DNA from 3 places in the Pseudoalteromonas sp. SWYJZ19 genome. Region 2 is predicted to be linked to each of the others. Evidence: predicted binding sites of a transcription regulator. Region 2 holds the regulator's gene; each other region holds the start of a gene.
The links. Region 2 encodes sigma-54, which starts transcription at its own class of promoters, with help from an activator protein. Its sites were predicted from a motif close to GTTGGCACGNNNNTNGNNT; they were not measured.
Positions count from the first base shown of each region.

Region 1: the regulator sigma-54 is predicted to act here: its motif matches at 9,142-9,160, upstream of I6F45_RS14220 (ferritin-like domain-containing protein).
Region 3: the regulator sigma-54 is predicted to act here: its motif matches at 4,911-4,929, upstream of flgJ (flagellar assembly peptidoglycan hydrolase FlgJ).

Region 1 covers NZ_JADYXI010000014.1:24,058-35,102, reverse strand. Annotated here, with positions in the region: gene I6F45_RS14260 (haloacid dehalogenase type II) at 1-657, opposite strand, end outside; gene I6F45_RS14255 (peroxiredoxin-like family protein) at 657-1,307, opposite strand; gene I6F45_RS14250 (LysR family transcriptional regulator) at 1,430-2,317, shown strand; gene I6F45_RS14245 (DUF2937 family protein) at 2,297-2,812, opposite strand; gene I6F45_RS14240 (RNA polymerase sigma factor) at 3,187-3,753, shown strand; gene I6F45_RS14235 (FecR family protein) at 3,750-4,829, shown strand; gene I6F45_RS14230 (TonB-dependent receptor plug domain-containing protein) at 4,839-7,874, shown strand; gene I6F45_RS14225 (ExbD/TolR family protein) at 7,947-8,342, opposite strand; gene I6F45_RS14220 (ferritin-like domain-containing protein) at 8,655-9,098, opposite strand; gene I6F45_RS14215 (LysR family transcriptional regulator) at 9,277-10,215, opposite strand; gene aceK (bifunctional isocitrate dehydrogenase kinase/phosphatase) at 10,232-11,045, opposite strand, start outside.
Region 2 covers NZ_JADYXI010000002.1:181,863-192,907, reverse strand. Annotated here, with positions in the region: gene I6F45_RS02765 (MlaC/ttg2D family ABC transporter substrate-binding protein) at 1-223, opposite strand, end outside; gene mlaD (outer membrane lipid asymmetry maintenance protein MlaD) at 229-777, opposite strand; gene mlaE (lipid asymmetry maintenance ABC transporter permease subunit MlaE) at 791-1,570, opposite strand; gene I6F45_RS02750 (ATP-binding cassette domain-containing protein) at 1,570-2,385, opposite strand; gene I6F45_RS02745 (calcium/sodium antiporter) at 2,641-3,609, shown strand; gene I6F45_RS02740 (KpsF/GutQ family sugar-phosphate isomerase) at 3,613-4,584, shown strand; gene kdsC (3-deoxy-manno-octulosonate-8-phosphatase KdsC) at 4,585-5,136, shown strand; gene lptC (LPS export ABC transporter periplasmic protein LptC) at 5,133-5,687, shown strand; gene lptA (lipopolysaccharide transport periplasmic protein LptA) at 5,677-6,222, shown strand; gene lptB (LPS export ABC transporter ATP-binding protein) at 6,219-6,944, shown strand; gene I6F45_RS02715 (RNA polymerase factor sigma-54) at 7,014-8,513, shown strand; gene hpf (ribosome hibernation promoting factor) at 8,540-8,827, shown strand; gene ptsN (PTS IIA-like nitrogen regulatory protein PtsN) at 8,832-9,284, shown strand; gene rapZ (RNase adapter RapZ) at 9,303-10,148, shown strand; gene I6F45_RS02695 (HPr family phosphocarrier protein) at 10,191-10,463, shown strand; gene mgtE (magnesium transporter) at 10,594-11,045, shown strand, end outside.
Region 3 covers NZ_JADYXI010000008.1:57,060-68,104, reverse strand. Annotated here, with positions in the region: gene flgE (flagellar hook protein FlgE) at 1-1,282, shown strand, start outside; gene I6F45_RS10000 (flagellar basal body rod protein FlgF) at 1,440-2,183, shown strand; gene flgG (flagellar basal-body rod protein FlgG) at 2,205-2,993, shown strand; gene flgH (flagellar basal body L-ring protein FlgH) at 3,010-3,693, shown strand; gene I6F45_RS09985 (flagellar basal body P-ring protein FlgI) at 3,705-4,799, shown strand; gene flgJ (flagellar assembly peptidoglycan hydrolase FlgJ) at 4,966-5,982, shown strand; gene flgK (flagellar hook-associated protein FlgK) at 5,984-7,987, shown strand; gene flgL (flagellar hook-associated protein FlgL) at 7,990-9,243, shown strand; gene I6F45_RS09965 (flagellin) at 9,540-11,027, shown strand.

The DNA.
Region 1 (11,045 bases), on a different contig from region 2:
AGCTTCTTTTGCGCCAGCAACATCCCAACCGTGCGCTGCTACCATCATTGCTTCATCAGGTGCTACGTTTAACTTTTTAAGTACCCACTCATAAGCACGTAAATCAGGTTTATAAATTTTAATATCTTCAATGCTGTAACGTGCGTCAAAGTAAGACATTAAACCTGCGCTTTCAAACTGTGCCTTTACACCCTTGTTTGAAGAATTTGTAAGGCTTACTAATTTATAGCCCTGTGCTCTAAGTTTTGCCAGTCCTTCTTTAACATCGCTGTGTGGAGGAAGCGTTAAAAGAGGCGTAACAATAGCTGTTTTAGCTTGTTCACTAGTAATATCAATATTGTTGTTTTGAGCAACCATAAGGAGTGACGCCACCCCGATTTGCCCAAAGTCGTGATAACTACCGCTTACTGTATCTACTAATGAATGGTGCAGCATAGTCGAAAACCACAGTGGTAATAAATCTTCACGCCCGCCTAGTGCTTTACCAATAGAGGTACGCATTGACGTTAAATCAAGTAGGGTTTCGTTTACATCAAAAATAAGCACTTTGGGCTTTGTTTGTTCTTTTGGTTCATCAGCGACTGCATAACCTGACACAAGGCTTGTGCCAACAAGTAGTGAAAGAGTAAGTGTTTTTAACGATTTTAAAATAGACATTAGTTATTCTCCGATTCAAGTGCTGCCATAACATCAGTAGGTTCTGCGCGTAGGGTGTAGTCTTCGTTTAAAAATGCGTATGTAATAATACCTTCTTGGTTTATCACATAAGTAGCCGGTAGCGGCAATTTAAAGCTTTTATCGCCGTAGTAGTGTTCAAAATCAATACCAAATTGTGTGTATAACGCTTGAATACGCTCATCGAGTGTAAACAATAAACCAAATTGCTCAGCTACTTTATTACTAACATCTGAAAGCACATCAAACTCAAGGTCGTTTTTTTGTGCAGTTGAGAGAGTTTCATCAGGCAGTTGTGGTGATATTGCGACTAACTGAGCATTTTGAGTTTTAAATTGCGGTAAGTAGTCATTAAGTGCTTTTAGCTCTAAATTACAATATGGGCACCAGCCACCACGATAAAAGCTAATAATTACCGGGCCTTTTTTTAATAAATCCGCAAGCTCAATCTTTTCGCCTTTATGATTGGCTAGGCTGAAGTTTTCTACTTTTTGACCAATTTGCAACGCATTGTCTTTAATATGCTGTGCAATAAGCTCTTCGTTTGTAGTGTTCATTAATGCTAAAACGTCAGCCGGTAACTTGGCATCTTTTTGTACGTTATAGGCATCTATTTGCGCTTTTAAACTCATGATTGAACCTCAATAATTAGACTATTTGCAATTATAGTGTTTTACATATTTAAATAAACATTGCAAAACTGAAAGCTTCATTCGAAAATGTTAAACATTAAAAAGTGCACAATGGCATCTTTATGTATAATTTAAGCGACCTAGAAACATTTATAGCAGTAGTTGAAAATAAAGGGGTGCTTGCTGCTGCGCGTGAGCAGCGTTTATCGCCTGCAACGGTAAGCCATCGCTTAAGTAAATTAGAACGTGAGCTTGCAACAGTACTTGTTTTTAGAGATAGCCGACGAGTACGGTTATCTCCCGCAGGTGAAATATTTTATACGCGAGTTGGCGCTATAATGGAGGCGCTGCACGACGCTGAGCATAGTATTGGTGCGCGTAGTTCATCTGTGAGTGGTTTATTACGCGTGACTATGCCCCCTTGGATTTTTTCAAAATACGTAATGCCAAGACTCAATGAGTTAGAGCAGGCCTATCCTGAACTAAAACTTGATTTTTTAATTACTGATCATTTTGTAAATGTGGTTGATGACGCACAAGATGTGGCAATTCGTGTAGGACAATTAAATGATTCCGGTTTACTGTCACGGAAAATAGTAAACAACAAACGTATACTTTGCGCAGCTCCTAGTTACATAAAAAAATATGGCATGCCTAAAAGCTTAGCTCAATTGAGCGAACACTATTGGGTTTGCCTGCCGTGGCAGCGCCAATTAAAGCTTTTTGATGAACAAGGTAAAACACATACTTTTAATGCAAGAACACGCTTTACTATTTCTAATTCCGACAATATGACTCAAGCAGCCATTGCAGGTCATGGCATTGCAATTAAATCAATGATAGCTATTCATGAAGATATTAAAAATGGCATTTTAGTTGAAGTTATGCCCGGTGTAATGGCACAAGATGATGCACCAGTTTGGTTTTTGCGTCCGCAAAATAGCTTAACTACCCGCAAAACCGATGTATTTTATGACTTTATGAAATCACTATTTTTGAGCTGCGAATAAGCGTTTAAATGAGCGTTTTACTCCAGTTAAAAACAAATAACCAGTAAGCTCGGCAAGTAAGGCAACTATAATAGCTGCAACAATGGCGGCTATAATAGAGTCTTTTTTTAAAATGATTTGACCTTCAAAGCGTTGCCACACTTGTTGCTTTACATCGCTCATGCCACTGATCATAGTAAAAATATATGGAGATTGCGCAAACCTATTTACAGCGATTTGTAAGTCTTGTTGTCGTGTGTAAAGTGTACTGATATTACTTGCACCTTTATTCACAATCCCATCATCAATATTTTTATAGTGTTTAATTAGCTTATTTAAATCATTATTAAAATACTTAGCTGCATCGTTTTTAAAAGGTGCAATGGCACTATTAGCTTCAATTAATTGGGCTGATAATGCTTGGCCAAAATCGCTTATAAATGCAGGGATTTGCACTCCAAGTAGTAAACCGAATGCAAAGAAACTAAGTCGGATATAATCTAAAAATTTACTCATTTATCTTCCTATCCATTTAAATAACCCAGAATTAACATTTGAGCTTGTTTTTATATCAAAAACTCGTAATCTAATGGGGCGTGTTGACCTTTGTGGATTGAAATTTGTTCAATCTAGGTACGATTTAATCGCGGCGCGAGGTTTGTAACCTAGCGGGCTAAGTCAAAACCGAGCAACAAAGAGTTAATCGTCCCTAGAAAGAACCCAACGGGCAGCGCATGTTTGGCATTTATGCTGCGTTATCACCTATTTATGGGGAATAACCACACTACATAGGCTCTGCCTTGCCTAAATACCAAACGTACTGCTGCAAATTCAACCACGAAAGGCCAACACGCCCTAATAATAAAAATAACAACAGGTGGATGTTAAGGATGACGAAAAAAGTAAAATTCACGTCAACATTTGTTGATATATCTAAACAGCTCAAACGTTTTGTATCGCGCATTGTTCAACCCGACGATGTAGAAGATATTGTGCAAGAAACTTTTGTAAAAAGCTACGAAGCTGATTTAAAGCAAGATATACAGTTTACCCGCAGTTACATGCTTAAAACAGCAAAACACCTAGCACTTAACCATATAGCTAAGTGGGACAACAAATTTAATGATTCGTTAGAAAACGATAACGAATTACCCGTATTACTCAAATCAATGAAGCTTGAGGATGAATACACATCTAAAGAGCGCTTTTTACTTTTTTGTAGAGCTACTGAGCAACTAAGCTCATCGATTCGTAAATGCTTTATATTAAAAAAAGTTTACGGCATGAGCCAAAAAGAGATCGCAGACCAAATGCAGTTAAGCCAAAGCACTGTTGAAAAACACATTGCCAAAGGATTGTTACAAACCATGTTGTACATGCGTGAACATGAGCAAAGCCCTCAAACAAACCCTAAAGCTCAAGCACACCCTATATCAGTTAAGAGGGTCGCAGAATGAGTAATGTTCATCAATTTAATTCAAAAGATTTAATTTTAGAAAAGTCATGTGATTGGATAAGCGCGATTGATCGTGGTTTAACTGATGATGAAAAAGAGCAATTTAAATTATGGATGATGCAAAGCACCGCCCATCAAGACTCTATATACGAGCTTGCTCAGCTTTGGGATGAGCTTTCGGTGTTAAATGAATTAAGTCATTTATTTCCTCAGCGTAACAATACTAAAGCATCAAAAAATAAGTGGATGTTTTCTTACTCAATTGCAGCGAGTTTATTTGCAGCACTAATGGTATGCAGCTACTTATTAATTAATTTAGAAAACGGCTATAACCAAGAGCTTGCAAAAGTTAACTACACTAAAATTTACAAAACAAAAGTAGGCGAGCAAGCAACGTATGTATTGCCAGACGGCACTATAGTGCAGCTTAATACTAATAGCTTACTAGAAGTTGCTTATAGCAAAGGCCGCAGGCAGTTGTTACTTAGTCGAGGAGAAGGGCGTTTTAATGTAGCAAAAGATGCCACGCGTCCGTTTAGTGTAATGGCCGGCGACAAAAGCTTTACCGCACTCGGTACCGTGTTTAATGTACAGCGTAATACCTCATCAGATTTAGAGCTTGTTGTTACCGAAGGCAAAGTGATGATCACCGACCCTAGTGTAGCGGTTGACGCAAATGACTTTAAAGATTATCAGCTTGCAGATAACAGCACGCAAAAAATTCGTCAAATTAATGCCAATATTGTTACCTCAGGCGAAAAGGTAGTTATAAAGCAGAGTGTTACAAAGCCAATTACCCAGCTTTCAATGAACGACGTACAACGCGATTTGGCATGGCAAAATGGCATGCTTATTTTTAATGGAGAAGAGTTAAGCGATGCTTTAAATGAAGTAAGTCGCTATACCGCAACACGTTTTGAACTTTCATCAGCCGAGCTTGCCAGTATTAAAGTAGCTGGGGTATTTAAAGCGGGTGACGTTGAAGGTTTACTAGAAAGTTTACAAACTAATTTTTCGATTGATCATGAGCGTTTAGGTGAGCATGTAGTAACGCTAAAACACCATACAGAATCATAAGTAGACATTATGCAAATCAAACTAATGTTAGATAAAGTTGCATCAATAAAGATTGAACGTAAAAAAAACATTAAAAAAAAGAAACAAAACCATAGAGGATTTTTGTTTGTCAGCTGTTTATATAAGTTGCGCAGTAACCAAACGCATTTATTGAGTGGATTTAGTGTGCTTGTACCGGCTATTTTTAGCTTGAGTGTACAAGCAGCAACTCAAACCACTGGGCAAATGGTGCAATTTGATATAAAAGCGCAGCGAGCAGACAAAGCCTTAATTGAATATGCTAAACAAACAGAGCAAACCGTGGTGTTTTCTTATGAGTTGGCAAAGCAGTATGACGCAAATTCAGTTTATGGATTTTACACTCAGCTAGATGCTCTAGAGGCATTATTAGGTGGGACTGAGCTCGATGCGGTTGTTGATCAAAATGGTTTACTGAGTATAAAACTCAAACAAATCAACAGGAATGATAACAACATGATGAAGCTTTCAGCGGTCAGTGCAGCAGTATTACCAGCTTTACTTGCAGTAAATTCGCAAGGTGTAAACGCAGCAGAAGAAGTCGCTCAAGAAAAAATTGAAAAAATTGCTATTGTCGGTAGCCGTGTAGCAGGACGTTCAGTTGAAGATTTACCCGTTCCAGTAGATATCTTAAGTGCAGAAGCGCTTGAAAATACAGGCCAAACAGAAGTTGGTCGTATGCTACAGTCTATCGCCCCTTCATTTAACTTTTCAAGCTCTGCAATTAGTGACGGTACTGATGCTTTAAGACCTGCGACACTTCGCGGTTTGGGCCCCGATCAAACATTGGTTTTAATTAACGGCAAACGTCGTCACCAAGCAAGTATTATTCATATTAATGGCTCTGTTGGGCGTGGTACCGCAGGTACTGACATGAATGCAATTCCAGCCTCTGCGATTAAACGCATTGAAGTATTACGTGATGGCGCTGCTGCTCAGTATGGTTCTGATGCAATTGCAGGTGTTATTAATATTGTGCTTAAGGATGGTAGCGAAGGTGGCAAAGCGGCTATTAACTACGGTCAATATTCTGAAGGCGATGGCGAAACCATTAACCTTGATTTTAATAAAGGCTTTGCGCTAGGTGATGACGGTTATTTAAATACAACTATCAATTACCGTGACCGTGCACCGACTAACCGTGCAGGTTTACATGGCTCTTGTCAGTTTTATGGTTGTACAGAACTAAGTGACGGTACTTTACTTGCTGGCGATCCGCGTGAGCTGACAGCCGATCGTGATACATTCAGAATTGGTGATGCTGATTCTCAGCAGTTTGGTTTAACAATTAATACCGGTTACGAGTTAGGTGATGGCGAGCTTTACGGCTTTATTACTTACTCAACACGTGAAAATGAGTCGGCTGCATTTTTCCGTCATAATGCAAATGCAGGTGGTAACCCAGTACTACAAGATAATGATGCGACGATTCCGCTAGGTTTCTTACCAAAAATTAATACAACTATCGACGATATCTCGTACAACTTTGGTTATAAAACTGAGTTTGATAACGATGCAAGCCTTGATTTATCTTACACCTATGGTGAAAACAGCATTGATTACACGACAAGTGACACTATCAATGCCTCATACGCTAACTTTTTACGTTATGACCAAGGTTTAAGTGCTGCTGATATTCGTACAACTATCCCACGTGAAGCGTACGCTTACGGCATGGAATTATCACTGCAAACAATCAATATTGATTTTACGCAAAACTTTGATGATTATTCTTTAGCAATGGGTGCAGAAATCCGTACTGACGAATATCGCATTTTAGAAGGTAATGAGTACGCATACCGCGATTACGATACAACCAACGGTGTAAGTATTTACAACGGCTTAAGTGGTGGTGTTGGCTCTGAAGATGCATCAGGTGGTTCACAAGGTTTTGGTGGTTCAGCTCCTGCATCATCAGTTGATGAATCGCGTGATGTAATTTCATTTTACATAGATGCAGAAGCTTATGTGATTGAAGATGTAATTTTATCGGGTGCACTTCGCTACGATAACTACAAAGGCTTTGGTGATACAGTAAACTTTAAGCTTGCTGGTAACTGGTCTGTAACCGACGATATTTCACTACGTGGTGCATTAAGCTCAGGTTTTAGAGCGCCTTCAATGCAGCAGCTTTACTTTAATAACGTAAGTACGCAATTTGTTGTTGGTACTAATGGTAATTTAGTTGCAGAAGAGGTTGGTACATTTAGAAATGATTCAACACTTGCGCAAAGCTTAGGTATTCCAAAGCTTAAAGAAGAAAAATCACAAAACCGTAGTTTAGGTATTGTATATAACGTTACAGATAATATTAATGTAACCGTTGATTACTACTCAATTGATATTGACGACCGTATTGTAATTAGTGACCGCTTAGGTAAAGGTTTATCTACAAGCCTTGATGCTGCACTAAATAGTGCGGGTGCTGGCGTAGGTCAGTTCTTCTTAAATGGTGCTGATACAGAAACTCGTGGTGTTGATTTTGTAGCAACGTGGAACACTGAAGGTTTAGGCGGCACGCTTGATTTTACACTTGCAGCTAACTTTACTAAAACAGATGTTGTATCGTTATTTTCGCCTGCTGGCTCAAGCCTTGAGACAGTAAACGTAGAAGATATATTTTCAGCTGAAGACATCTCTATTATTGAAGAGTGGCAACCAGAAGATCGTATTAACTTAAGTGCGCTTTATCAACGTGACGATTGGACAGTTAACCTGTCACTTAATCGCTTTGGTGAGTACACAGTAGAAGATGGTGGTCGTCAAACGTATGGCGCAGAAATTTTAACTGACGTTAAAGTTAACTACTTCGTTACTGAAGATTTGTCGGTAAATATTGGTGCAAATAACTTGTTTGATGTTTACCCAGATAAAAACGAAATAGGTAACTCTCGCTCAGGTACTATTGTGGATGCTAGTGGCAACACAGTAATAAGTAGCTCAGGTGTGTTTGACTACTCACGTCGTTCTGCTCCATTTGGATTTAACGGTGCTTACTACTACGTAGGCGCAGAATACCGTTTTTAATTAATAACCTCCCTTTCGTTATTTAACTCAAAGGGCCGTAAGGCCCTTTTTTTGGTTTTATATTGGGCTGTTTTATTTAGAAATCAAACTTATTGAATAATCATCGTATTGCTTAATATTATTCATTACACTCATTAAAGTATTATGTGTACTGTTTTCGTCTGCGGTTATAAGTACCGAACTTATTTCATATTTAGCCGCGAACATCGCTAAATTAGTCGCAACTTGCTCTAAATCAATTAACCTCCCTGAAAAATATACTGCGTTACTTTCATCAATTCTAAATAAAGCATTTTTAACAGGCTTATCTATTTGAGGGCTGTCGAGTGGTCGGTTTAATTCAATAGCCACAGGTTTTACAAAAGATGTAGTTACAATAAAGAAAATTAGTAATATGAACACTATGTCTAACATCGGGGTCATATCTACATCAGCATTATTTTGCAGTTTAGTTAGTTTACTTTTCATATTGGACCTTATTTTTAATTAAATGCTGCGGCGCCACAGCAAGGTTTTAGGTACCTATTAACAAAATTAGCACAGCAAAAATAAAGCGTGGTTAAATAAATATTCTAATAACATTAAATATTTGTATTCATTATGTATTTAAAATGTGGCGAAATAAGGTGGTGTTTGTAGCAATCTGCTTATATGGGGTCTATATGGCATCGTTATAGTGTGATTTAATTCGTTAAATTGCTTAAAGATTTATGCAGATTGGTATTAGAGGCAATAAAAAACCCAGCGCTAGGCTGGGTTGTATTTATGCGTTATGTAAGCTTACTGCTTTTGCATACGGCTCATTTCTGCATGGCAGCTTTGCATTGTTAATAATGTTTTAGCCAGTGCAGCTTCGCAATCAGCCGGTTGTGGTTTATCCATAGCGGCTTTAATTTCTACAAGCGTTTTATCTTCTACTTCTTCAAGCTCTTTTACATACGTGCTGTCGTTATGTGAGGTGAATGTAGTAAGTAAGGCTGTGTATGCACGTCGTGCTTCAACTGCGAAAGATGAACCATCTTCGCGTTCGCCTTTTTCATTAATTGCATATGGCTGCAAGCGCTCAACACTCACTTTTCGGGCATCTATCATGCGCTGAAAAAGTGCGCCAATAGCAGGGTCTTCAACTTTTTCCTGTGCTTTTTGATAAAAATCGATGCCGCTGTTCATAACTTGAATGATGTCAGTAATATGATTTACTTCTGATCCTTGATGGGTGTTCATAATGACCTCTTTAATTAAATGAATGTATAGTTCAATTTAATTAAAGCAAGGTGTGTTCCAAGTTCATGACTTGTTTTAAGCTCATGTTTATTAACGGTTTGTTTTTTATTTTTGGAGTTGCTAAGTTAATAGAGTAGGTATTAACCTAGCAATTTTTACATTATATTGTGTAATAAAGTTATTTTAGCTCTTCAGCTACTTCAGCTACTTTTTGGCGTAACCAGATGTGGCTCGCATCGCGATGTAACAGTGGGCTCCAAATCATATCAAGCTCAAAAGGAGGAATTGGAAACGGTGGCTCTAAAATTTTAAGCCCCGGATCATCTAAGTATATATTTGCGGCTTTTGAAGGAAGGGTCGCAATCAAATTTTTCTCTTTAGCTAAATGAATCGCTACATGGTAGTTACGCGTAAAAGTGGCAATGTTACGATGTTTACCAAAGTGGGCAAGTGCTTCGTCAACCCAACCAAGTTTTTGCACATCTTTAGGGTCCATGCCCACGCCTACACCAAAACCTGTTTTACTCACCCATATATGGCGCGCTTTTAAGTAGCTGTCGAGGCTAAAGTTTTCAATAATAGGGTTGTCGGCCTTAACTAAGCAGCAAAAACTGTCTTTCCAAATACGTTTATGATGAAAAGACTGAGGTAAGTTTTCAAAACGGTTGATTGCCATATCTACTTTACCGTTTTCTACGTCATGAAAGGTTACATCACTTGGTGTGAGTATATCTAAAGTAGTATCGGGGGCTTCTTCGTGTAGTTTACTTAAGAGCTTTGGCGCTAACGTACTTGCAGCGTAATCACTGGCCATTATTCTAAATACACGTTTACTCTGGCTTGCCTCAAATTCTCTATTAGGTGCTAGGGTTTCTTCAAGCGTCATTAATATGCCACGAATAACGGGTTGTAACTCTAAAGCGCGCTCTGTCGGGACCATACCATCGCTGGTACGAACTAAAATAGGGTCGTTAAATAAGTTACGAAGACGTTTAAGGCCATTACTCATTGCGGGCTGCGTAATACTCAATTGATTAGCAGCGCGTGTTACATTGCATTCTCGAAGCAATGTATCGAGATAAACGAGTAAATTTAAATCTATTTTACTTATATTCATTGTGTGTCCTTTGCGTCTACCAGTGATGGATAAATCGCTGTGCTGTCGGGTAAGGGTAAATATGACTTACCTGCCCATTTTTTATATTTTGTTGAGCCTGCTTCCAAAAGCTAACATCTATAAGCTCTGGATGAGTGCTGAGGAAAAACTTTTTATACATAGGATTAGGCATTACAAATGTACATAACTGCTCTGGGAATACATCTTGTGGTGCAACAGAGTAACTTTGTTCATCCATTAAATAATCGTCGTAGCTCTTTGCTTTTGGTAATGCTCTAAAGTTCATATCTGTTAGGTATTGAACTTCATCGTAATCGTAAAAAATAATACGTTTGTGCTTACTTACACCAAAGTTTTTTAAGAGCATATCGCCAGGAAATATATTAACGGCAATCATTTCTTTTAGAGCTTGCCCGTATTCTTCAATCGCGTCTGCGGCACTTTCTTCATCAGCATTTTCTAAAAATAAATTGAGTGGTGTCATGCGCCGTTCAATATATAAATGCTTGATGATCAACCATTCGCCTTCAATTACCATTGATGAGCCAATTGTTTTATGTAATTGCGCAAGTAAATTACTATCAAAACGTGCCAAAGGAAATACGACGTTAGAATACTCTATGGTATCGGCCATTCTGCCAACGCGATCATGGTTTTTTACTAGTTGATAACGCTTTAATACGGTATCACGGCCGAAGGGCTTACTTTCACCAAATTTGTCTTTTATTACTTTAAAAACATAACCAAATGAGGGAAGGGTAAATACCATCATCACCATACCGGGAGTACCCGGTGCAATTGTAAACTCATCATTAGAGTGAGATAAGTGA
Region 2 (11,045 bases):
ATTTGTAGTCGATATAAGGCATTAATTCATCTTCAACGATTACGCGAAGATGCTCTTGATTTTTAACAATTAATGGCTGATCTTTTTTAATACGTGCAAATGTATTATCGGCAACTTGGCGTACCATTTTATTTGGATCAACCAATTTAACATCTGCTGCACTTACGCTTTGAGTTAGCGTCATTGTGCCAATTGCTACAATAGCTAAAAACTTTTTCAACATAATAATTACTCACTACCTTGGTTGAATAAAAACTGCCCGATTAATTCTTCAAGTACAATGGCAGACTTAGTATCAGTAATTGAATCGCCATCACCTAGTGCTTTACTTTCCACACCAAACAAATCGTCAATTGCTTCATCTTGCTTGTTTTCAGTCACTGTTTCGCCTAAACAACGTTGCTTAGCTGAATCTGGAGAAATTACAGGGTGAATACCTAAGTACTGCTCACCTAAAATACCCGACGTTAAAATAGAGATTGAGCTTGTGTCTGAAAAACGACATAAATACTGTGCATCAATGGTCATGTTTACCACTGGTAAAAACTCTTGTGGGTGTACATAAATTGATTCAACACGACCAATTACAACACCACCTACTTTTACCGGCGCACGCGCTTTTAATGAGCCAATGTTTTCAAACTTGGCATTAAGCGTATATGTTTCGCCAGAGCCACTAATACCTGAATTGGCAACTTTAAGTGCGAGCATCGCAAAAGCTAAAATGCCAAGTGCTACAAAAAAACCAACTAAAATTTCTAATTTCCGTGAATTCATTATCTATACCCTATTAGCTGGTAAACATTACCGCTGTCAAAATAAAGTCAAAACCTAAAACTGCTAATGACGAATGAACAACCGTTTCGGTGGTTGCTTTGCTGATCCCTTCTGAGGTCGGCACACAGTCATATCCTTTATAAAGCGCAATCCAGGTCACCACTATGGCGAATACAAAACTCTTAATAATACCGTTTAGTATGTCTTGCTGAAACGACACTTGTGATTGCATGATTGACCAAAAACTACCTGTATCAACCCCCAGCCAATCTACACCCACTAAATGAGCGCCTATGATTGCTACGGCTGAAAATATCAATGCAAGCAATGGCATGCTTATAAAACCCGCCCAAAAGCGCGGTGCAATAATACGTTTTAGCGGATCGATTGCCATCATCTCAAGTGATGAAAGTTGCTCTGTTGCTTTCATTAAGCCAATTTCAGCAGTCAATGCGCTACCTGCGCGTCCTGCAAATAGTAATGCAGTAACAACCGGGCCCAGTTCTCGCAATAAACTCAGTGCCACTAACGGCCCTAAACTATCCTCAGCGCCATAACCAACTAATACGGTGTAACCTTGTAGAGCCAACACCATGCCGATAAACAAACCCGACACCATAATAATCAGCAACGATTGCGAACCGACCATATAAAGTTGGCGAACAAGTAACGGTGTGCCTTTTTTAAAATTAGGAACATGCGCAAGCGCACTAAACAGCATATAAGCCGAACGGCCAAGAGCCGCAAAACGTCCTAGCGTTTTATGCCCTAGCTTTTGAAATAAATCCAACATTATGCTTTTTCTCCAAGCAGTTCATCTGCATAAGCTTGAGCCGGAAAATGAAATGGTACAGGACCATCCGACAAGCCTTTTAAAAACTGTTGAACTAAAGGAGATTCATGATTGCGCATTTCATCAGGAGTACCACAACCAATTACACCTTGATCGGCGATAATTATAACGTGATCGGCAATACTCATTACCTCTGTCACATCGTGTGTCACAATTAAAGACGATAAACCCAATACTTCGTTAAGCGACTTAATTAGCTTAACCAATACGCCCATCGAAATAGGGTCTTGTCCTGCAAATGGTTCATCGTACATGATTAGCTCTGGATCAAGTGCTATAGCGCGCGCAAGTGCAGCACGTCTTGCCATACCGCCCGATAACTCAGAGGGCATTAAATCTTTAGCGCCACGTAGCCCAACCGCTTGCAATTTCATTAATACAACTAATCGAATAAGGTCTTCACTTAGCTTTGTGTGCTCTCTTATAGGAAACGCAATATTGTCAAATACCGACATATCAGTAAACAGCGCACCACTTTGAAAAAGCATGCTCATTTTAGTACGTGCTTCGTATAACTCTTTACGAGACATTTTAGGAATGCTGCCACCTTCAAATAAAATATCACCTGAATCTGGTTTAAGCTGACCACCAATTAAACGCAACATAGTGGTTTTGCCAATTCCGCTTGGCCCCATGATCGCAGTAATTTTACCTTTAGGAACGCTAAAACTCATATTTTTATATATGATTCTATTGCCTCTCGAAAAGCTAACATCCTTGACTTCTACTATTGATTGCGACAAGTCGCTCTCCATAAAAATGTTCACTAGTGCACCTATTTTAAAGCTTTTTTGTCAAAGATGGAAAAAACAATTCGTAAGATTTTGTAATACACCCATGAAAAGGATTATAAGACTCGCTCAAAACAGCTTAACCCCGGCTTAAATTTTTAAATTAGCTGTTTAAAAGCAGCATTGTTACGTAGTTGACCTTACTCTTTTATTTATACTTTCATCTTGGCTTTTGTTACTATTCGCGCCATCCGTATTTTGTATAACTGGCTTAACACAATGGTTACCTCGTTTGTTATTTTAATTCTTGGTTTTGCAGCTCTTGTTTGGAGTGCAGACAGGTTTGTTTATGGCGCTGCGGCTCTTGCTAAAAACTTTGGTGTACCTACACTTATTGTTGGTTTAACCGTGGTAGCTATGGGCTCTTCAGCACCCGAAATGATGGTTTCAGCCTCTGCCGCTTTGGCTAATAAAACCGACACAGCAGTTGGTAATGCTGTTGGTTCTAATATTACAAACATTTTACTTGTGTTAGGTATCACAGCTTTATTTCGCCCTCTTTCAGTTTCATCAAGTACATTAAAACGCGAAATGCCATTGGTAATGCTCGTATCTTTAGTTACTTGGTATGTGTTCTCAGATAACTACTTTTCATTTAATGAAGGTGTTGCACTTTTGGTTGGCTTTATCGTATTCATCGGTGGGTTAATTATTGTATCTATGCGTGCAAAAAACCAAGATGACCCATTTGTCTCAGAAGCCTGCGACGATGTACCAAACGATGTACCTACGAAAAAAGCGGTATTTTGGTTAGTTGTCGGCATGATACTCCTACCTGTTAGCTCTCATTTTTTAATAGGATCGGCTGTCGATATTGCTAAATACTTTGGCTTAAGCGACCTAGTAATTGGTTTAACGATTATTGCCATTGGTACTAGCTTGCCAGAACTTGCCGCTTCGGTTGCAGGTGTACTTAAAAATGAAGATGATTTAGCACTAGGTAATATTGTTGGCTCAAACATATTTAATATTCTAGCGGTATTACCACTTGCCGGTATTATTAACCCTTCTGCCATTGACCCATCATTAGTAAGTCGAGATGTATTAATTATGATTGGCGCAACACTTGCCCTAATTATTATGTCATTGAACTTTAGAGGCACCCAACGTATCAATAGAGTAGAAGGCGGCTTATTGCTAATAGCGTTTTTGGGTTACCAAGGGTATATTTTTAGTCAAGTAGGGTAAATGATGGCAACGCTAAATTTTATTGAACAAGGCCTTCGCGTTTTAGATGTTGAACGCCAAGCACTTAGTGATATTGCACAATATGTAGATGAAAATTTTCATAACGCGTGCCAATTAATGTACGACTGCGAAGGCCGTATTATTGTCATTGGTATGGGTAAGTCAGGTCATATTGGCAATAAAATAGCGGCAACCCTTGCAAGCACTGGCAGTCCAGCATTTTTTGTTCACCCTGGTGAAGCAAGTCATGGTGATTTAGGTATGATCACTAAAAATGACGTGGTTATGCTTATTTCTAATTCAGGGGAGACCAGCGAAGTTTTAAATATCATTCCGGTTTTAAAACGACTTGGTGCCAAAATGATATCGATGACTGGCAATACGCAATCAACCATGGCGACCCTTGCTAATGTACATGTGTGTATTAAAGTAGAAAAAGAAGCCTGTTCATTGGGTCTAGCTCCTACATCAAGTACCACTGCAACGCTTGCGATGGGCGATGCCATGGCAGTTGCATTATTAGAAGCTCGCGGGTTTACAGCTGATGACTTCGCGCTATCTCACCCAGGTGGTAGTTTAGGCAAGCGCTTATTACTTACTTTAAAAGATGTTATGCACAGCGGCGCAAATACACCTATTATTAGCGTTTCACAAACAGTTAAAGACGCCCTTATTGAAATGTCTGCTAAAGGGCTAGGTATGACAGCCATTGTTGATGAAGATCAGCAGCTCGTGGGATTATTTACCGATGGCGATTTGCGTCGTATTTTAGAGCAGAGAATTGATATTCATACAACACAAATAGATGTTGTTATGACTAAGTCATGTACTACGGCTACACAAGATATTTTGGCTGCTGAAGCGCTTAATATTATGGAACACAAACGTATAAATGGCTTAATCGTCGTCAATGATAAAAACCAACCTATTGGCGCATTAAACATGCAAGACCTATTAAAAGCAGGAGTGTTATAAATGCAATTTGAAGAACTCTATCAACCGCTGAGCGATGATGCAAAAGCACGCGCTAAAAAAGTAAAGCTACTTATATGCGATATTGATGGTGTATTTTCTGATGGCCGTATTTATCTTGGTAATCAAGGTGAAGAGCTAAAAGCATTTAATACAAAAGATGGTTTTGGCATTAAAGCGCTTATAAACAGTGGCTTTGAAGTGGCTGTAATTACTGGTCGTCATTCACAAATAGTGCAACAACGTATGAGCAGCTTAACCGTACAGCATATTTATCAAGGCCAAGAAAATAAGCTCATTGCCTATCAAGAGCTAAAAGACAAACTCAACCTTAGCGATGAACAAATTGCTTATATCGGTGATGATGGTCCTGACATGCCCGTTATGGAATTAGTCGGCTTTGCTGTTGCAGTAAATGATGCCCATCCACTTATTAAACGTTTATCACACTATGTAACGCAAATGCCTGGCGGCTTTGGTGCAGTAAGAGAGCTCACCGACTTACTTATGCTTGAAAATGGTAAAGCATTGACTACACAAGGCACTAGTTCATGAATGCAGCGCGCATAATATTAAGCGTTTTATTCATTAGCTGTATGGTTTGGCTTTGGTACCCTTATTTTACACAAACAAATATTGTGCCTCAGACTGAGCCTGAAGTTATTGCCAAGCCTGATTACATAGCCATAGAACTCAAACAAACAGCCTATGACGAACAAGGTAAAATTAGCCACAAAGTCACTGCGGCTAAAATGGAGCTATATCAACAATTAGGTTTTACGTTTTTTGAAAAACCTATTTTTACTTTATATAACGAAAAGCAAACGTGGCAAATAAATGCAGACGAAGCAACATTATACGAAGACAAACAATTAATTTTAGAAGGCAATGTGGTTGCCAAAAACTTAACCGATAACGCCATGATAGACAAAATCAATGCTGATAATATTCAGGTAGATATAAAGCTATTAACAATGCGTTCGGAGCAACCCGTTATCATCACTGGACCCAATTTAAAAATCACTGGTAAAGGCCTAGAAGCCGACTTAAAAACCGAAGTGATAAAACTAATTAACCATACGCGAACCATATATTATGACCAATAAAATATTAAAATCACTTATTATTCCTACACTTATACTAGCGTTTAATAGTAGTGCTGCAGAGCAAAACACGCAACCGGCTGCAAATCAAATTTCAATAAGCGCCGATAAGCAAGAAGGTCAATTAAAAGCTAACGTGGGTATTTTTGAGAAAAACGTTGAAATTATTCACGGTAACCGCCGTATCACAGCAGACCGCTTAGAAGTACATAAACGCGATGAACTTGGCGATAATAAACAATTATTAATTGCTACAGGTAGCCCTGCGCACTTTGAAGAAAAGCAATCAGATGGCACGACTATGAGCGCCAGTGCTGACGAAGTACGTTATGATGTATCTAAGCGTTTTTTAACGCTTGTTGGTAATGCACAAGTATCGCAAGCGGGACAAAAAATAAATGCTAAAAGCATTACCTACGATATAGAGCAGCAGCTAATCAGTGCCGAAAAAGATGAAAACTCAACTGACCGCGTTCACACGATTTTAGTGCCTATCGAAACTAAAAAAAGTAAAAAAGACGATAAAGGTCAGCCATGAGTACATTAAAAGCAGAACTATTAGCAAAGAGCTATAAAGGTCGTGAAGTTGTCAAAAACGTCGGCCTTGAAGTAAAAGCAGGCAGTATTGTTGGTTTACTTGGTCCTAACGGCGCAGGTAAAACCACCACGTTTTATATGATTGTGGGACTTGTACCTAGCGACAAAGGTAAAATCTCTATCGATGATAACGATATTACTCTTTTACCTATGCATAGTCGTGCTAGATTAGGCATTGGCTACTTACCACAAGAGTCTTCAATTTTTAGAAAACTGACTGTTTATCAAAACTTAATGGCAATTTTAGAAACACGCAAAGAGTTAAATAAACAAGCCCGAGAAGACACGCTCGATAAATTATTAGATGAATTTAGCATACAACACATTCGTGATAGCCAAGGTATGGCATTATCGGGTGGCGAACGTCGCCGCGTGGAAATAGCACGTGCGCTGGCAGCCGATCCTAAATTTATATTATTGGATGAACCATTTGCAGGTGTTGACCCGATTTCTGTATTAGATATAAAGAAAATAATAGAACATCTCAAAAATCGTGGGATTGGTGTATTGATTACCGATCATAATGTAAGAGAAACCCTTGATGTTTGTGAAAAAGCCTACATTGTTTCTCATGGGGAGCTGATTGCATCAGGTACTCCAGAACACGTATTAAATGATAAAACAGTACGCGATGTTTACTTAGGCGAGCAATTTAGGCTGTAACATTTACGCCATGTCTTTAAGCATCTGCTAGTATTAATTATAACAACATAAAAGGATTGTTAGAGATACATGAGGCAATCACTACAGCTGCGCATGGGCCAGCAACTTACAATGACTCCACAGCTGCAACAAGCTATTCGTTTGTTGCAACTCAGTACATTGGATCTCCAGCAAGAAATACAAGAAGCTCTCGACAGCAACCCGCTATTAGAGGTTGAAGAACCAGACTATTCCGAAGACGCTGCAGGTAAAAACGAGCAAAAAGCTGATACCGATGACATAACTGTTAGCGCATCTGCCGATGATGCTCCAAGCGAATACGAACAAGATAGTGGTGAAGCACTTGCAAAAGACACGCTAAGTGACGACATGGCTATGGATGTTAGCTGGGATGAGTACATGAGTGCCGCCCCTGCAGCATCATCAGGTCCAATGCCTGAAGACGAATCAATATACCAAGGCGCCTCAACAGAGACGCTTCATGAGTATTTAATGTGGCAATTACAACTAACGCCATTTAGCCCTACAGACGAAGCCATCGCTATTGCGATTGTAGAAGCAGTTGATGATTCAGGTATTTTAACACTAAGCTGCGAAGAGATTTTAGAAAGCTTTAATCAAGAAAACGAAGAAGATAACGAAGTCGAACTTGATGAAATTGAAGCAGTACTAAAGCGCATCCAACTGTTTGATCCTGTCGGTATTGCTGCACGTAGTTTACAAGAGTGTTTGTGTATTCAGCTTAACCAGTTTGATAAAGAAACACCTTACATTAATGAAACAAAAATGATTTTAACCGAGCATATTGATTTATTAGCTGCTCGTGACTATCGTACATTAATGAAGAAAACTAAGCTCAAAGAAGAAGAGCTTAAGGAAGTAATGACATTAATACATACTCTTAGCCCTAAACCTGCAGATACTATTGTAAGAGAAGAATCTGAGTATGTTATTCCTGATGTGTCAGTTAAAAAAATTAAAGGCCGCTGGGTTGTTGAGTTAAACCCAGACAGCATGCCTAAAATTCGTGTTAATAGCCAATACGCGGCAATGTCTCGCACTGTAAAATCCAGTGGTGACAGCCAGTTTATTCGCTCGCATTTACAAGAAGCTAAATGGTTTATTAAAAGCTTAGAAAGTAGAAACGACACGCTATTAAAAGTGACAAATTGTATTGTTAAGCAACAACAAGGCTTTTTTGAACACGGTCCTGAAGCCATGAAACCAATGGTTTTAAATGATGTTGCTGAAATGGTAGAAATGCACGAATCAACAATTTCGCGCGTAACAACCCAAAAGTATATGCACACACCCCGTGGTATATTTGAGCTTAAATATTTTTTCTCAAGCCATGTAAGCACCGAAAACGGTGGTGAATGTTCATCTACAGCAATCCGTGCGCTTATCCGAAAATTAATCGCAGCAGAAAACTCAGCAAAACCATTGAGTGATAGCAAAATAGCGGATATATTGGCTGAGCAAGGAATTAAAGTAGCGAGACGTACAATCGCAAAATACCGCGAATCTCTGGCTATTCCACCGTCAAATCAACGTAAAAGTTTGATTTAAGACGCAAAAAAAAGAGGGTAATGCTTATGCAACTAAACTTAACTGGTCGTCACGTAGAATTAACCGATTCACTAAGAGACTATATTAATACCAAATTTGCGAAGCTAGAAAGACACTCTGATCATATTAATAATGTTCATGTCATTCTCGATGTAGAAAAATTAAATCAAAAAGCAGAAGCCACCATACACGTAAGCGGTGCTGAGCTATTTGCCTCTACAGAACATCAAGATATGTATGCCGCCATTGACTCGTTGATCGACAAGCTCGATCGACAAGTAATTAAACACAAAGAGAAGCTTGCTCGACACTAATATGATGAAATTAAGCTCACTTATATGCCAGGACTGCAGCAAAGCTGCGGTCCTTTTTAATAGCAAAAAAAGAATTTTAGAGTTCATTAGCGAACTTGCTCACGACAAACTTCCGTATTTACCGCAACAAGATATTCTTAATGCTTTAATGAGCAGAGAAAAATTGGGTAGTACAGGTATAGGGCGTGGCATTGCCATTCCTCATGGAAGAATGAGCGGTGCAGAAGAGCCTTTGGCTTTAGTACTCGTTAGCGAAACTCCAATAAATTTTGATGCAATCGATAATCGCCCTGTTGATATTTTCGTCGCACTCATCGTACCAGATGGCGATAACCAGCAGCACTTAAAGACTCTAGCAACCATTGCTGATAAACTAAACAACAAAGATTTTTGTAAACAGTTACGCAGTGCAAAATCAGATGCTGAGCTTTACCAAGTTATTGTCAATCAATCATAGTTTTATAAAGGGTGTTAAATGGAGTTAATTATCATAAGCGGCCGTTCTGGTTCTGGAAAGTCGGTTGCTTTACGCGTTGTAGAAGATTTAGGTTATTATTGCGTAGATAATATTCCAGTTAACTTGCTTCCTTCATTAGTTCGCAGTGTGTCTGATAGCTATGATAAAATTGCTGTTAGCATTGATGTGCGTAACATCCCTAAACAACAAGATGAATTTAACGATATTCTTGAATACTTGCCTGGCTTTGCAAAACCTACGTTATTTTATTTAGATAGCGACGACCAAACATTGATCAAACGTTTTTCTGAAACTCGTAGATTACACCCACTATCAATTGACTCGTTGCCTCTTGATTTAGCCATCAAAAAAGAAAAAGAATTACTTGATGTATTAATCACCCGCGCCGACTTTATGATAGATACAACTGATTTGAGTGTTCATCAACTTGCTGAATCTATTCGTGAAAAGATTTTAGGTAAAAAAGATAAGCAACTGATTGTCACATTTGAATCGTTTGGTTTTAAATACGGTATACCAAAAGAAGCAGATTACGTATTTGATGCACGCTTTTTACCAAATCCACATTGGGAACCTGAATTAAAACCTTTAAATGGGTTAGATCAACCCGTTAAAGATTATTTGGCCAATCACAGCATAGTGCAAAAATTCACATGGCAAATTCAGACATTTGTACAAACATGGTTACCGCACTTAGAGCGAAATAACCGCAGTTATTTAACCATTGCTATTGGGTGTACAGGCGGACAACATCGCTCTGTATATTTAGCGCAAACTATCGGTGAAAGTTTTGCAATGACACATCCCAATGTTAAAATTCGCCATCGCGAACAAGAAAAATAATATAGCTGAATAATCACCTGTTCAGCTTAGGTAGAGTAAGTTATGCATTGTGAAGACACTTTTTTAATAAAAAACAAATTAGGATTGCACGCCAGAGCAGCCACCGTGCTTGCCCAATTAGCAGTGCAGTTTGATGCGACAATTACATTATTTCAAGATGACAAAGAAGCTGCAGGCGATAGCGTACTTGCATTAATGTTACTTGAAAGTAGCCAAGGCAAAGAAGTAAAAGTTGTATGTAAAGGCCCCGATTCTGAGCAAGCTTTACATGCTGTTGGAGAATTAATAGCACAACGTTTTAATGAACAAGAATAAACAGTTATAAAAATAATGCTCGCATTACTAATGCCCCAACTAAAACAGATATATAAAATAAATACGGTTAGTGACGCCAGTTAACTCACCTCTCCCCATAAAGTAATATAAAAATTTATAAAGGACGCCAATGCCTGAAGCTTTTGAACAAGATTACCCACTACAGCAACTAAAACAGGTGACTAAGTCACTCAATAGTGGTCAATTTGTTCAAGTTAGGCGCATGCTCGCAAAAACAGCTCCTTGTGATACCGCATTATTATTAGAATCATCACCACATAAAATTCGCCGACTCCTTTGGCAGTTGGTTGATCCTGATGTGCAAGGCGATGTTCTTGAAGAACTCTCAGAAGATGTTCGTTTAGGCATTATTGCCCAAATGGAACCTAAGCACATTGCAGCCGCAACAGAAGATATGGGCCACGATGACTTAGGTGAAGTATTACGTAGTCTGCCGGACACCGTTTATAAAGACGTTGTTAGCGCGATGGACATTCAAGACCGTGAACGTGCAACACAAGCACTTTCGTATCAAGAGCGTTCTGCTGGCGCGCTAATGAACACCGATACGGTGACCATTCG
Region 3 (11,045 bases), on a different contig from region 2:
CACAGGTTTTAAAGAGTCACGCGCTGAGTTTGCCGATGTTTACGCTTCATCAGTATTTAGCTCTGGTAAGACTAAAAATGGTGACGGTGTGCAAACAACCATGGTTGCGCAGCAGTTTCATCAAGGCTCACTACAATTTACAAATAACTCACTTGATTTAGCAATCACTGGTGAAGGTTATTTTGCGATGACCGACGATTTATCTTCGCAAGATTTAACATATACACGTGCAGGTGCATTTAAGCTTAACCAAGATAACTTTATGGTTGACGCAAAAGGTAACTTTTTACAAGCATTCCCTGTTGACTCATCTACAGGTGATACAACGTCGGTAAGTTTGAGCACAACTGATCCAATTCAAATCCCTGATTCGTCTGGTTCACCTCGCGCAACAGAAAATGTATTTTTGTCGTTTAACTTAGATGCAACGGCGGATCCAACAGGTCTAGATTTTGACCCTACGTCTAGTGGTACTTATAACTCATCTACGTCAACAACGGTATATGATTCACTAGGTGAACCACATATTTTACAATACTTTTTTGCTAAAGAAGATGATGCCGCAGCAGGTGGTACAGATAACAGTTGGGAAGTATACGCAACACTCGATGGCAAAGTAGTTGATGGCACAACTGGTGGAGAACAAACCGCGCCTTATACACCACTTACCACCCTTGGTTTTAACTCAAGTGGTTTACCATCAACAACAGGTGGTGTGGCAAATACAAATACAACTACTTTTGATGAAATACTACTACCAGCGGGTTCTGGTGCTGGTTTATCAACATTACTAGACAATGGTGCAACTTTCCCAGGTACTGGTATTGAGCTTAACTGGCGCGATGAAAATAACACGGCAGGACGTATCCCAACTCAGTATTCAAGTGGTTTTGAAGTAAAAGCACTCGATCAAGATGGCTCAACGGTTGGTCGTTTAGCCGGAATTGATATAGGAACAGACGGTAAAATTGTCGCTTCTTACAGTAATGGTGACTCAACATTCCTAGGCCAAGTGGCTATGGTACGTTTTCCAAATTCACAAGGGTTATCACAAGTGGGTGATACAAGCTGGAAGCAAAGTATTGATTCAGGTGAACCTGTAGCGGGTGAAGCTGGTTCGGGTACGTTTGGTGGAATTAACTCATCAGCACTTGAGCAATCAAATACTAACCTTACTAATGAGCTTGTAGACTTAATTACTGCACAGCGTAATTACCAAGCAAACTCACGTGCGCTTGAAGTTAACTCAACTATTCAGCAAAGTATTTTGCAGATTCGATAAGCTAAACCCTATTAAATATATGAGGCTGCATTTTTGCAGCCTTTTTTATAAGTCCTCTTTGCAAGCCCTTCTAAATACCTCTCAATGTTGCGTCAAATTTAATCTGGCATCTATTTTGCATTTGTAAGTTCAGAGATTTTTTATGTGAGTCGATACTATGGACAAAATGGTCTACATTGCGGCCTCTGGCGCTAAGCAAAGCCTACAAGGGCTTGCTTTAAAAGCCAATAATTTGGCAAATGCAAATACAACGGGTTTTAAAGCTGACTTTGCGCAGGCGCGTTCTATGCAAGCGTTTGGCGAAGGTTTGCCTACACGTGTATTTTCAATGCAAGAGCGTCCGGGTTCAAACATGGTATCGGGTGGCATTGTTCAAACCGGGCGAGACTTAGATATCGCAATGAGCGATAACGCATGGCTTGCTGTGCAAGATGCCTCCGGTAATGAAGCTTACACAAAAGTGGGTACGTTAAACGTTACAGCTCAAGGCATGCTCGTAACCAGCCACGGTCGTCAAGTTATTGGCGAAGGGGGACCTGTTATTTTACCCGTCCCAGTCGAAAAAATAGGGTTTAGCCAAGATGGCGCTATTCAAGTTCGACCACAAGGCGCCCCCGCTAACTTTTTAGAAGAAATAGACACGCTTAGAGTGGTAGAAGCAAATAGCTCACAGCTCGAAAAAGGTAACGATGGTTTATTTAGACCAAAAGCAAATGTAACAGTAGATACCTCTGCCAATGTAAAAGTTTTAAGTGGTTCGCTTGAAATGTCGAATGTGAACCCAGTTCACGAAATGGTCGACATGATAAGCCACCAGCGCCAATTTGAATTACAAGTGAAATTAATGAAAACAGCTGAAGAAATTGACGAGCGTCAAGATCAGCTGTTACGCATTGTTTAACTTTAAAGTGAGGACACGATTATGAATCCAGCATTGTGGATCAGTAAAACGGGGCTAGACGCCCAACAAACCGATATATCGGTTATTTCAAATAACTTAGCGAATGCGAGTACCGTAGGTTACAAAAAAAGTCGCGCTATATTTGAAGATTTACTTTATCAAAATATTAATCAGCCGGGCGGTCGTTCATCGCAAGATACCGAAATGCCATCGGGCCTAATGTTAGGTGCGGGTGCAAAAGTTGTAGCTAACCAAAAAGAGTTTACGCAAGGCAACATGTTGACCACCGAAAACTCACTAGATTGGATGATTTCTGGCGAAGGTTTTTTTGAAGTACTGCAACCAGATGGCAATATTGCTTACTCGCGCAACGGCCAGTTTACTACCGATGGCGATGGACGAATTGTTACATCGGGCGCAGGTTATGTGATTCAGCCAGAAATGAATGTACCAGATGACGCGCAATCAATTACGGTTTCGCAAGACGGCGAAGTATCTGTACGTGTTGCAGGCCAAGCCGATAACGTGGTCATTGGTCAGCTGACTATTAGTGATTTTATTAATCCGTCGGGTCTTGAGCCAATCGGTCAAAATCTTTATACCGAAACAGCTGTAAGTGGTGCGCCGGTACAAGGTAACCCTGGTGTTGAAGGGTTAGGTAGCATTATTCAAGGCTCACTCGAAACTTCAAACGTAAATGTAACTGAAGAGCTCGTAAACCTAATAGAAACTCAGCGTATTTACGAAATGAACTCAAAAGTAATTTCGGCCGTTGACGAAATGATGAGTTATATCAATCAACAGCTTTAATAGAGTAGGGGGAATTATGCGTAATATTATTTTATTTGCAGCGGGCACATTATTTTTAAGTGGCTGTATGTCTACGCAAAATAGTGAAGTAGTACAGGACGATCCTTACTACGCACCTATGTACCCCGAGCCTATTTTAGAGCCGCTGGTAGCCACAGGTTCATTGTTTAATACTCATACATCAAACGACTTATATTCTGATAAAAAAGCGCTACGTACTGGCGATATAATTACGGTTAAATTGCAAGAGTCTACTCAAGCAACAAAAGCCGCTAAAACAGAAACAGACAAAGAAACCGACGCAAGCTTAGACCCCGTTATTGGATTAGGTGGTCTACCTGTAAATATAGGTGGCGATAGTATTCAGTTTGGTATTGGTAGCGATTCGTCGTTTACGGGCGATTCAAAATCAAACCAGTCAAACAGCTTAGTGGGTGATATTTCGGTTAATGTAATGCGCGTTTTACCTAATGGTAACTTAGTTATACGCGGCGAAAAATGGCTAACGCTTAATACCGGTGAAGAGTTTATTCGTTTAGAAGGGCTAGTACGCCCTCAAGACGTAAGCGCCGATAATACGGTTGAATCAAATCGTATTGCTAATGCACGTATTCAATACTCAGGTAAAGGGCAAACGCAAGAAGCGCAAAGTCCTGGTTGGCTTACACGTTTCTTTAGCAGTTCGCTGTTTCCATTTTAGAGGGTAACAACATGAATAGCCTTAAAGCTTTATGTTTAGTTGCGTTATTGGGTTGGCAGTTTACTGCCAGTGCTGAGCGCATAAAAGATGTGTCTATGGTTGAAGGCGTGCGCTCTAACCAATTAGTTGGTTATGGCTTAGTGGTTGGTTTACCGGGCACTGGTGAGCAAAACTCATATACACAACAAAGTTTTAGAGGCATGTTGAACAGCTTTGGTATTACGCTGCCTTCAACTCAAAGTCCTAAAATTAAAAATGTTGCCGCTGTTGCTGTGCATGCAGAATTACCCGCATTTAGAAAGCCCGGGCAAACAATAGATATTACGGTTTCTTCTATTGGTAGTGCAGGCAGTTTACGTGGCGGTACTTTACTACAAACTTTTTTAAAGGGTGTAGACGGTAACGTGTATGCAATTGCACAAGGAAGCTTAATTGTTGGTGGCTTAGGCGCACAAGGCCTTGATGGTAGTAAGGTTGTAATTAACACCCCTACAGTTGGTCGTATACCAAATGGCGCAACAGTTGAACGCACTGTAGAAAGCCCATTTATGCAAGGCGATTACATTACCTTCAACCTAAACCGTCCAGACTTTACAACGGCAAAACGCCTAGAAAAAACAATTAATGACTTAGTTGGCCCAAATAGCGCACAAGCAATTGATTCTGTTTCTATCCGTGTTATTGCACCACGCGATGCATCCCAGCGTGTATCGTACTTATCGACACTCGAAAACTTAGAATTTAAACCAGCTGACATGGCCGCTAAAATTATAGTTAACTCGCGCACCGGTACAATTGTTATTGGCAAAAACGTTAAGCTTCAGCCTGCGGCTATAACTCACGGTGGCTTAACAGTAACAATTGCAGAGCAACAAAATGTGTCACAACCAAACCCGCTAGCAAACGGTGATACAGTTGTCACACAGCAAAGTATTATTGATGTAAACCAAGACGACTCGCGCGCCTTTGTATTTAATCCAGGTGTAAGCCTTGACGATTTAGTTCGCGCAATTAACGAAGTAGGCGCAGCGCCTGGTGACTTAATGGCTATTTTAGAAGCACTAAAAGAAGCCGGCGCAATTAACGGACAGTTAGTTGTTATATAAATAACCCAAGTCAATAAATAACGTATTACTTAAGCCCTATATTTTTGAAGCTAGGGCTTTTTATTTACAGCAACTTAAGTTTATTATTTTTATCTTCCTTGTTTTATCGGTAGTGGCTCAATTTTTGCATTTTTAACTGCATTATTCATTTTGTGTCAAAAAGCCGATGGAAACTAATCACCTCGATAAACAAAACTTTTTTGATTTAGGCAACTTAGATTCACTTCGTAAAGAAGCCTTAACGAGTGGCGATGCATCAACTGATGCTTCCAAAGCTGCGCTCAAAAAAGCGGCCGCACAATTTGAAGCTATTTTTACGCAAATGTTGCTCAAAGGAATGCGCAAAGCTAACGAAGCATTTGAAGACAAAGACAGCCCATTTAATTCAAGTGGCGTAAAGTTTTTTGAAGAAATGCACGATCAGCAACTTTCAACAGAGCTTTCATCAAATGGATCGTTAGGCCTTGCCGATTTAATTGTTCAGCAGTTATCGCCTGAGTCTAAAAACTTTATGCCAGGCTCGGTGCTTAGAACAACCAACGATATTTTCAGCGATACGCAAGTCGGATCAGCTCTTCCTCATGAGCAAAAAAATAAGCAACCCGATCTTATCGTTAAGAGTACTAAAGCCGATATTGCTGAGCCTAAAGTCGATACTACAGAGTCTAAAACCGATAGCCCAACATTTAAAAATGCAGAAGAGTTTGTAAGTTCAGTGTGGGAACACGCTAAAACTGCAGCGCAAAAAATAGGTTTAAACCCAGCGGTAATGGTTGCTCAAGCGGCACTTGAAACCGGTTGGGGTAAACACATTATTAATAAAAGTGACGGTGGCAGCTCAAATAACTTATTTAATATTAAGTCAGATAAAAGCTGGGAAGGCGATAAAGCAAGCAAAGTAACGCTTGAGTTTGAACAAGGCACACCCGTTAAAAAACAAGCCAGCTTTAGAGCCTACGATTCAATTAAAGATAGCGTGAACGACTTCGTTGATTTTTTAACGCAAAACCCACGCTACAAAGAAGCATTACAAAATACAGCAAAACCAAATGACTTTTTAGATTCATTACAAAAAGCAGGTTATGCAACCGATCCAAATTATGCCAGCAAAATAAAAAAAGTACTCAATAGCAGTCAGCTAAAAGACATTGCGGCAAACGTGATCCGCCAAGGAGTAGAGTAACATGTCGTTTAATTTATTAAACATTGCCAGTTCTGGGGTTAGAGCAAGCTCGGAGCTATTGCAAACGACAAGTAAAAATATCGCCAATGTAAATACCGTAGGCTACGTACGTGAGCGTACTGAATTTACCACTATGGTTGATAACCAAGTAGGGCGAGGCGAAACATACCGATTACTAAACGAGTTTGCTCAGTCACAGCTAAATCGTGACACCTCTAATAAATCGTTTTTCGATCAGTTTATTACTGAGGCTAATCGAGTTGATACTATTTTTTCTGAAGAGTCGAACAACCTTTCGACCGGAATTAACTCTTTATTTAATAACGTGCAAGAAGCGCTTAATCAGCCGTCATCTACCGTTGCCCGCTCATTAGTAATGACAGATGCGCAAAGCTTAATTGATCAAATGGATAGACTTTCGGGCATCGTGCTTGATCAAAAAAGTGTAGTGAACGAGCAGCTCGAAATATTTTCAGATGAAGCAAACTCACTAATTCAAAGTATTAGCACGCTAAATCAAAATATTGCAGCAGTTAATGGCACTAATAACGCCGCAGATGCGAGCTCTACCTATAACGAACGCGATAAAGCAATACGCGACTTATCAGAGCTAATAGACATAGAAACGCTTGATGGTCCAAATGGCGAAAAACTCGTTTTTATGGGCACAGGCGAAGCGGTGGTTATGCAAAATGGCGCATTTAACTTATTTTCGATGACAGGCGACCCCGATCCTAATTTTAAAGAATTCACGCTTGACGTTAATGGTGGCAAAGCAGTGCCGCTTGAAGTTGATGTAAGTAAGCTTAAAGGAAAAATTGGCGGCTTACTTGCTTTTAGAGATGACATATTAGTCCCTGCGCAAAACCAAATTGGTCAAATGGGCTTAGCGATAGCTGATGCATTTAACGAACAAAACAAATTGGGTATGGATGCAACAGGTCAGCTAGGGGGTAATATTTTTAATATTCCTACCGTTGGCGCTTATGCGTATCAAGCTAACACAGGTACTGCCGGTATGACTGCAACGGTAGAGCCAGGTAAGGGCAGTGAACTCCCTGCCAGTGACTTTATTATTACCTATACAGGCAATGCTAATGAAGTAAGTATTCAGCCTATAGATAACAAAGGCGATCCGTTAGGGCAGCCTTCACTTGCTGATATATCGACAGGTGTTATTGATTCATCGACTATTACTACCGGAGAATCATTTGGCCTTCAAGTAAATGTGTCTGGGGCAGGTGTTGAGGGTGATCAATTTCAAATAAAGCTTAATTCAGATGCTGCTTCAAGCATTACACTTGCAACAGGGCGCGCAGAAGATTTAGCACTAGCATCGCCTATTCGTACTGCTAATGATTTAAATAATATAGGTACCGCTACTATTTCAGCGGGAGAAGTAACAAGTGTTACCTCCGGTGGATTTACTTCAACACCAAGCTTAACAAACGGTGAAATAACGCTTGTTAAAACAGGTAATGCTAATGAATATCAAATTACTGATAATAGCGGAACGAGTACTTTTACTATTACGCCTCCTGCAAAAGGAATGTTATCGCAAGCGGGTGCTCCATTTGATACCTACGGATTCGATTTTGATATAGAAGGCACACCTGCAACAGGCGACACCTTTACACTTGAGTTTAACGAAGGCGGTTTTGATGATAACCGAAATGGTTTAAAATTAGCTGATTTACAAAATGGTGAATTAGTCCGTCTAAACGTAGAAACAACAGCAACGGCCGACAACCATAAAACGTTCAACCAAGCTTATTCAGGATTAGTGAGTGATATAGGTGTTATAACTGGCCAAGCAATCACAAGTGGGGCTGCATTTGACGCTCTAGCACAGCAATCTGAGGCATGGTATGAATCACTATCTGGAGTAAACCTTGATGAAGAGGCCGCAAATTTACTGCGTTTTCAACAATCATATTCAGCATCAGCACAAGTTTTAGCAGCAGCTCAAGAAATTTTTGACACCTTATTAAATGCGGCGAGGTAATTATGCGTTTATCAAATAATTTAATGTACCAAAACAACATAAATAAAATACTCGACAACCAACAAGGTGTTGCAAATGCTCAAGAGCGAGTAACTACAGGTGAAAAGTATTTAACTACCTCAGAAGCGCCAGCTGCTATTTCGCAAGGAATGCTATATTCAAATAAAATACAAACAAACGAGCAATATACAAAAAATATTGCTCAGCTAAGTGGACGCCTCGAAACAGAGGAAACCATATTGCAAAGTATAAATACCAATATTCAACAAGCGCAAGAACTCACTATTCAAGCTGGTAATGGTGCGTACACTAAAGACGATTTAAAATCGATTGCATCAGAACTTAGCGGCATTCAACAAACGTTAGCTAACTTAATGAACACCCGATCAGAAGACGGAAAATTCATATTTTCAGGATACCAAGACAGTACGCAGCCATATCAGTTTGATTCTGCAGCGGGTGAGTACACCTATAATGGCGACCAAGGCCAGCACCAAATAACTATAGCTGAAGGTGTATCGATTAAAGCGAGTGATAACGGTTTTGATACGTTTGAAAAAACTAACGCGCGATTAAATGTAGAATCTAACACGGCAAGTGTTTCAGGCTCTATTACAGCGGCAAGTGTATATGTTGACGGCCAAGCTGAGTTTGATAAATTTCATCAAGCAAATTACAACGCAGACCCAACAGCTTCAGCAACAGCAAATACTTATAGTGTATTAGTAAGCCCAGGTGCTACAGCAACTGATCCACAAACCTACGAAATATACCGAGACGGCGCAGCACTAACCCCCGCAGTAACGGGTGAGGTTACAGATGAGCCAATCGATTTTGCAGGTATGAAGATTGAATTTGAAGGTTCAGCACCTGGGCAGCTTGATTTTAGCCTTGAAAAGCCAGGCAAAGAAAACGTACTCAATACATTACAATCACTTATTACAGGTTTAAATGATGGCACACTTGAAGGTGATGATTTTCAAGAAGTGTTAGCCGATGGCTTAGTGCAATTACAAAATGCCAGTGAACAAGTTGTGTTTACCCAAGCAAGTTTAGGTGGGCGTATGAACGCAGTTGATAGCGTTAGCGACTCTAACCTTGCACAAGATATTCAAAACAAAAGTAACCTTTCTGATTTAGTCGAAGTAGACATGGCAGAAGCTATTAGCGAACTAACCAAACAAGAAACGGCACTGCAAGCATCGCAAGCAACTTTTGGCCGTTTAACTAACCTCTCGTTATTCGATTACTTATAAGCAAGTTATAAGCAAGTTATAAGCAGATTATAAGCAGAAATACCTTGCCGCTTTACCTACTTTAAAGCGGCAATAACTATCTACAAAATTGCGGCAAAAAAATGTCACTCCCACCGAAACAACTTCACTCTTTATTTACAATTTAACAAGCTGTATATTTGCCATTAAAAACAATGAGTTAGAAATAAATTAAAGTTGGCACAGTAAATGCTTTTCTTATTATAAGAAATTATCGAACAGTGGTTCCTGTTAAATCGTGTTGAACCACACTCTGTTTAAACCTAGGAGATGGTAAAATGGCATTAACAGTAAATACTAATGTGTCGTCACTAAACGCACAACGTAACTTAACTAAATCAGGTGAAGGCTTAGCAACTTCGATGGAGCGTTTATCATCAGGTATGCGTATCAATAGCGCAAAAGATGATGCCGCAGGTCTACAAATTTCAAACAGATTAACATCGCAAATAAATGGCCTAGCAGTTGCTCAACGAAATGCTAATGATGGTATTTCAATGGCGCAAACAGCTGAAGGTGCAATGAGTGAATCAACAAGTATTTTACAAAGAATGCGTGAACTTGCACTTCAATCAGCAAACGGATCTAATTCACCAGAAGATCGTGAAGCGCTGCAAAAAGAAGTATCAGCTTTACAGGTTGAATTGACACGTATAGCCGATACCACCTCATTTGGTGGACAACAATTATTAGATGGCAGCTACGGTAGCAAAACATTTCAGGTTGGCGCTAACGCTAACGAAACAATAAATGTATCACTTTCAAGTGTGGCAGCAGAAAAAATCGGTGCAAATCAAACTAACCTGCAATCTGCAACTACTGTCGATGGTTTTGGTCAAGTAAATGAAACGGGCACCGGTACGCTTGCTGCAAGTACAATAGCATATGGTAATTTAGCAATCTCTGGAAGAGAAGACTCTACTGTAGCTATTCCAGCTGGCGCTAGTGCTGAAGAGGCTGCTGATTTAATAAATCAGGTAACAGGTGCTACAGGTGTTTCAGCACAAGCCAGAACAGAAGCGCGTTTAGATATTACGGGCACACAAACGACAGCAGGTGAGTCTGTCAGTTTTGAGTTGAACGGCGAAAAAGTGTCATTTGTAGCAACAGGAACTGCAACAGGTGACGAACAAGCAATGGCTGAAGCTATTAACAGTAGAACAGATGAGCATGGTGTTACAGCAACTATTGATAATGGTGTGCTGTCTGTTTCAGATAATAGTGGTGCAGATATTGAAATTGTTGGTTTTACTGGCGGCACGGGTTCTACCTTAGGTATTATCCCCCAAGGCTATGATGGCACAGATGGTGATACAGTTACTATTGCAACAGGCGGAACTGACTCAGGCAGAATAGCTGGAGCTATCCAATTAAATTCATCAGATACCTTTAGCACAACAGGTACTACTTTTGTTGATGCTGTTAATACTAAAGTAACAAGTGCTTTAGAAAATGCAGCGGATATTGATATTACCAGCCAAAAAGGGTCGCAGGATGCATTATCAGTAATTGATAACGCAATAGCTAATATTGACTCTCAACGTGCAGGTTTAGGTGCGGTACAAAACCGCTTTAGTCATACAATTAGTAACCTTGCTAATATTGCTGAAAATGTATCTGCATCACGCAGCCGTATTCAAGATACCGACTTCGCAGTAGAGACTGCGCATATGACTAAAAATCAAATCTTGCAACAGGCGGGCACGTCAATCTTATCGCAAGCAAACCAAGTGCCACAAGCCGCGATTAGTTTACTAGGCGGTTAATTAAACTAACAGCATTTT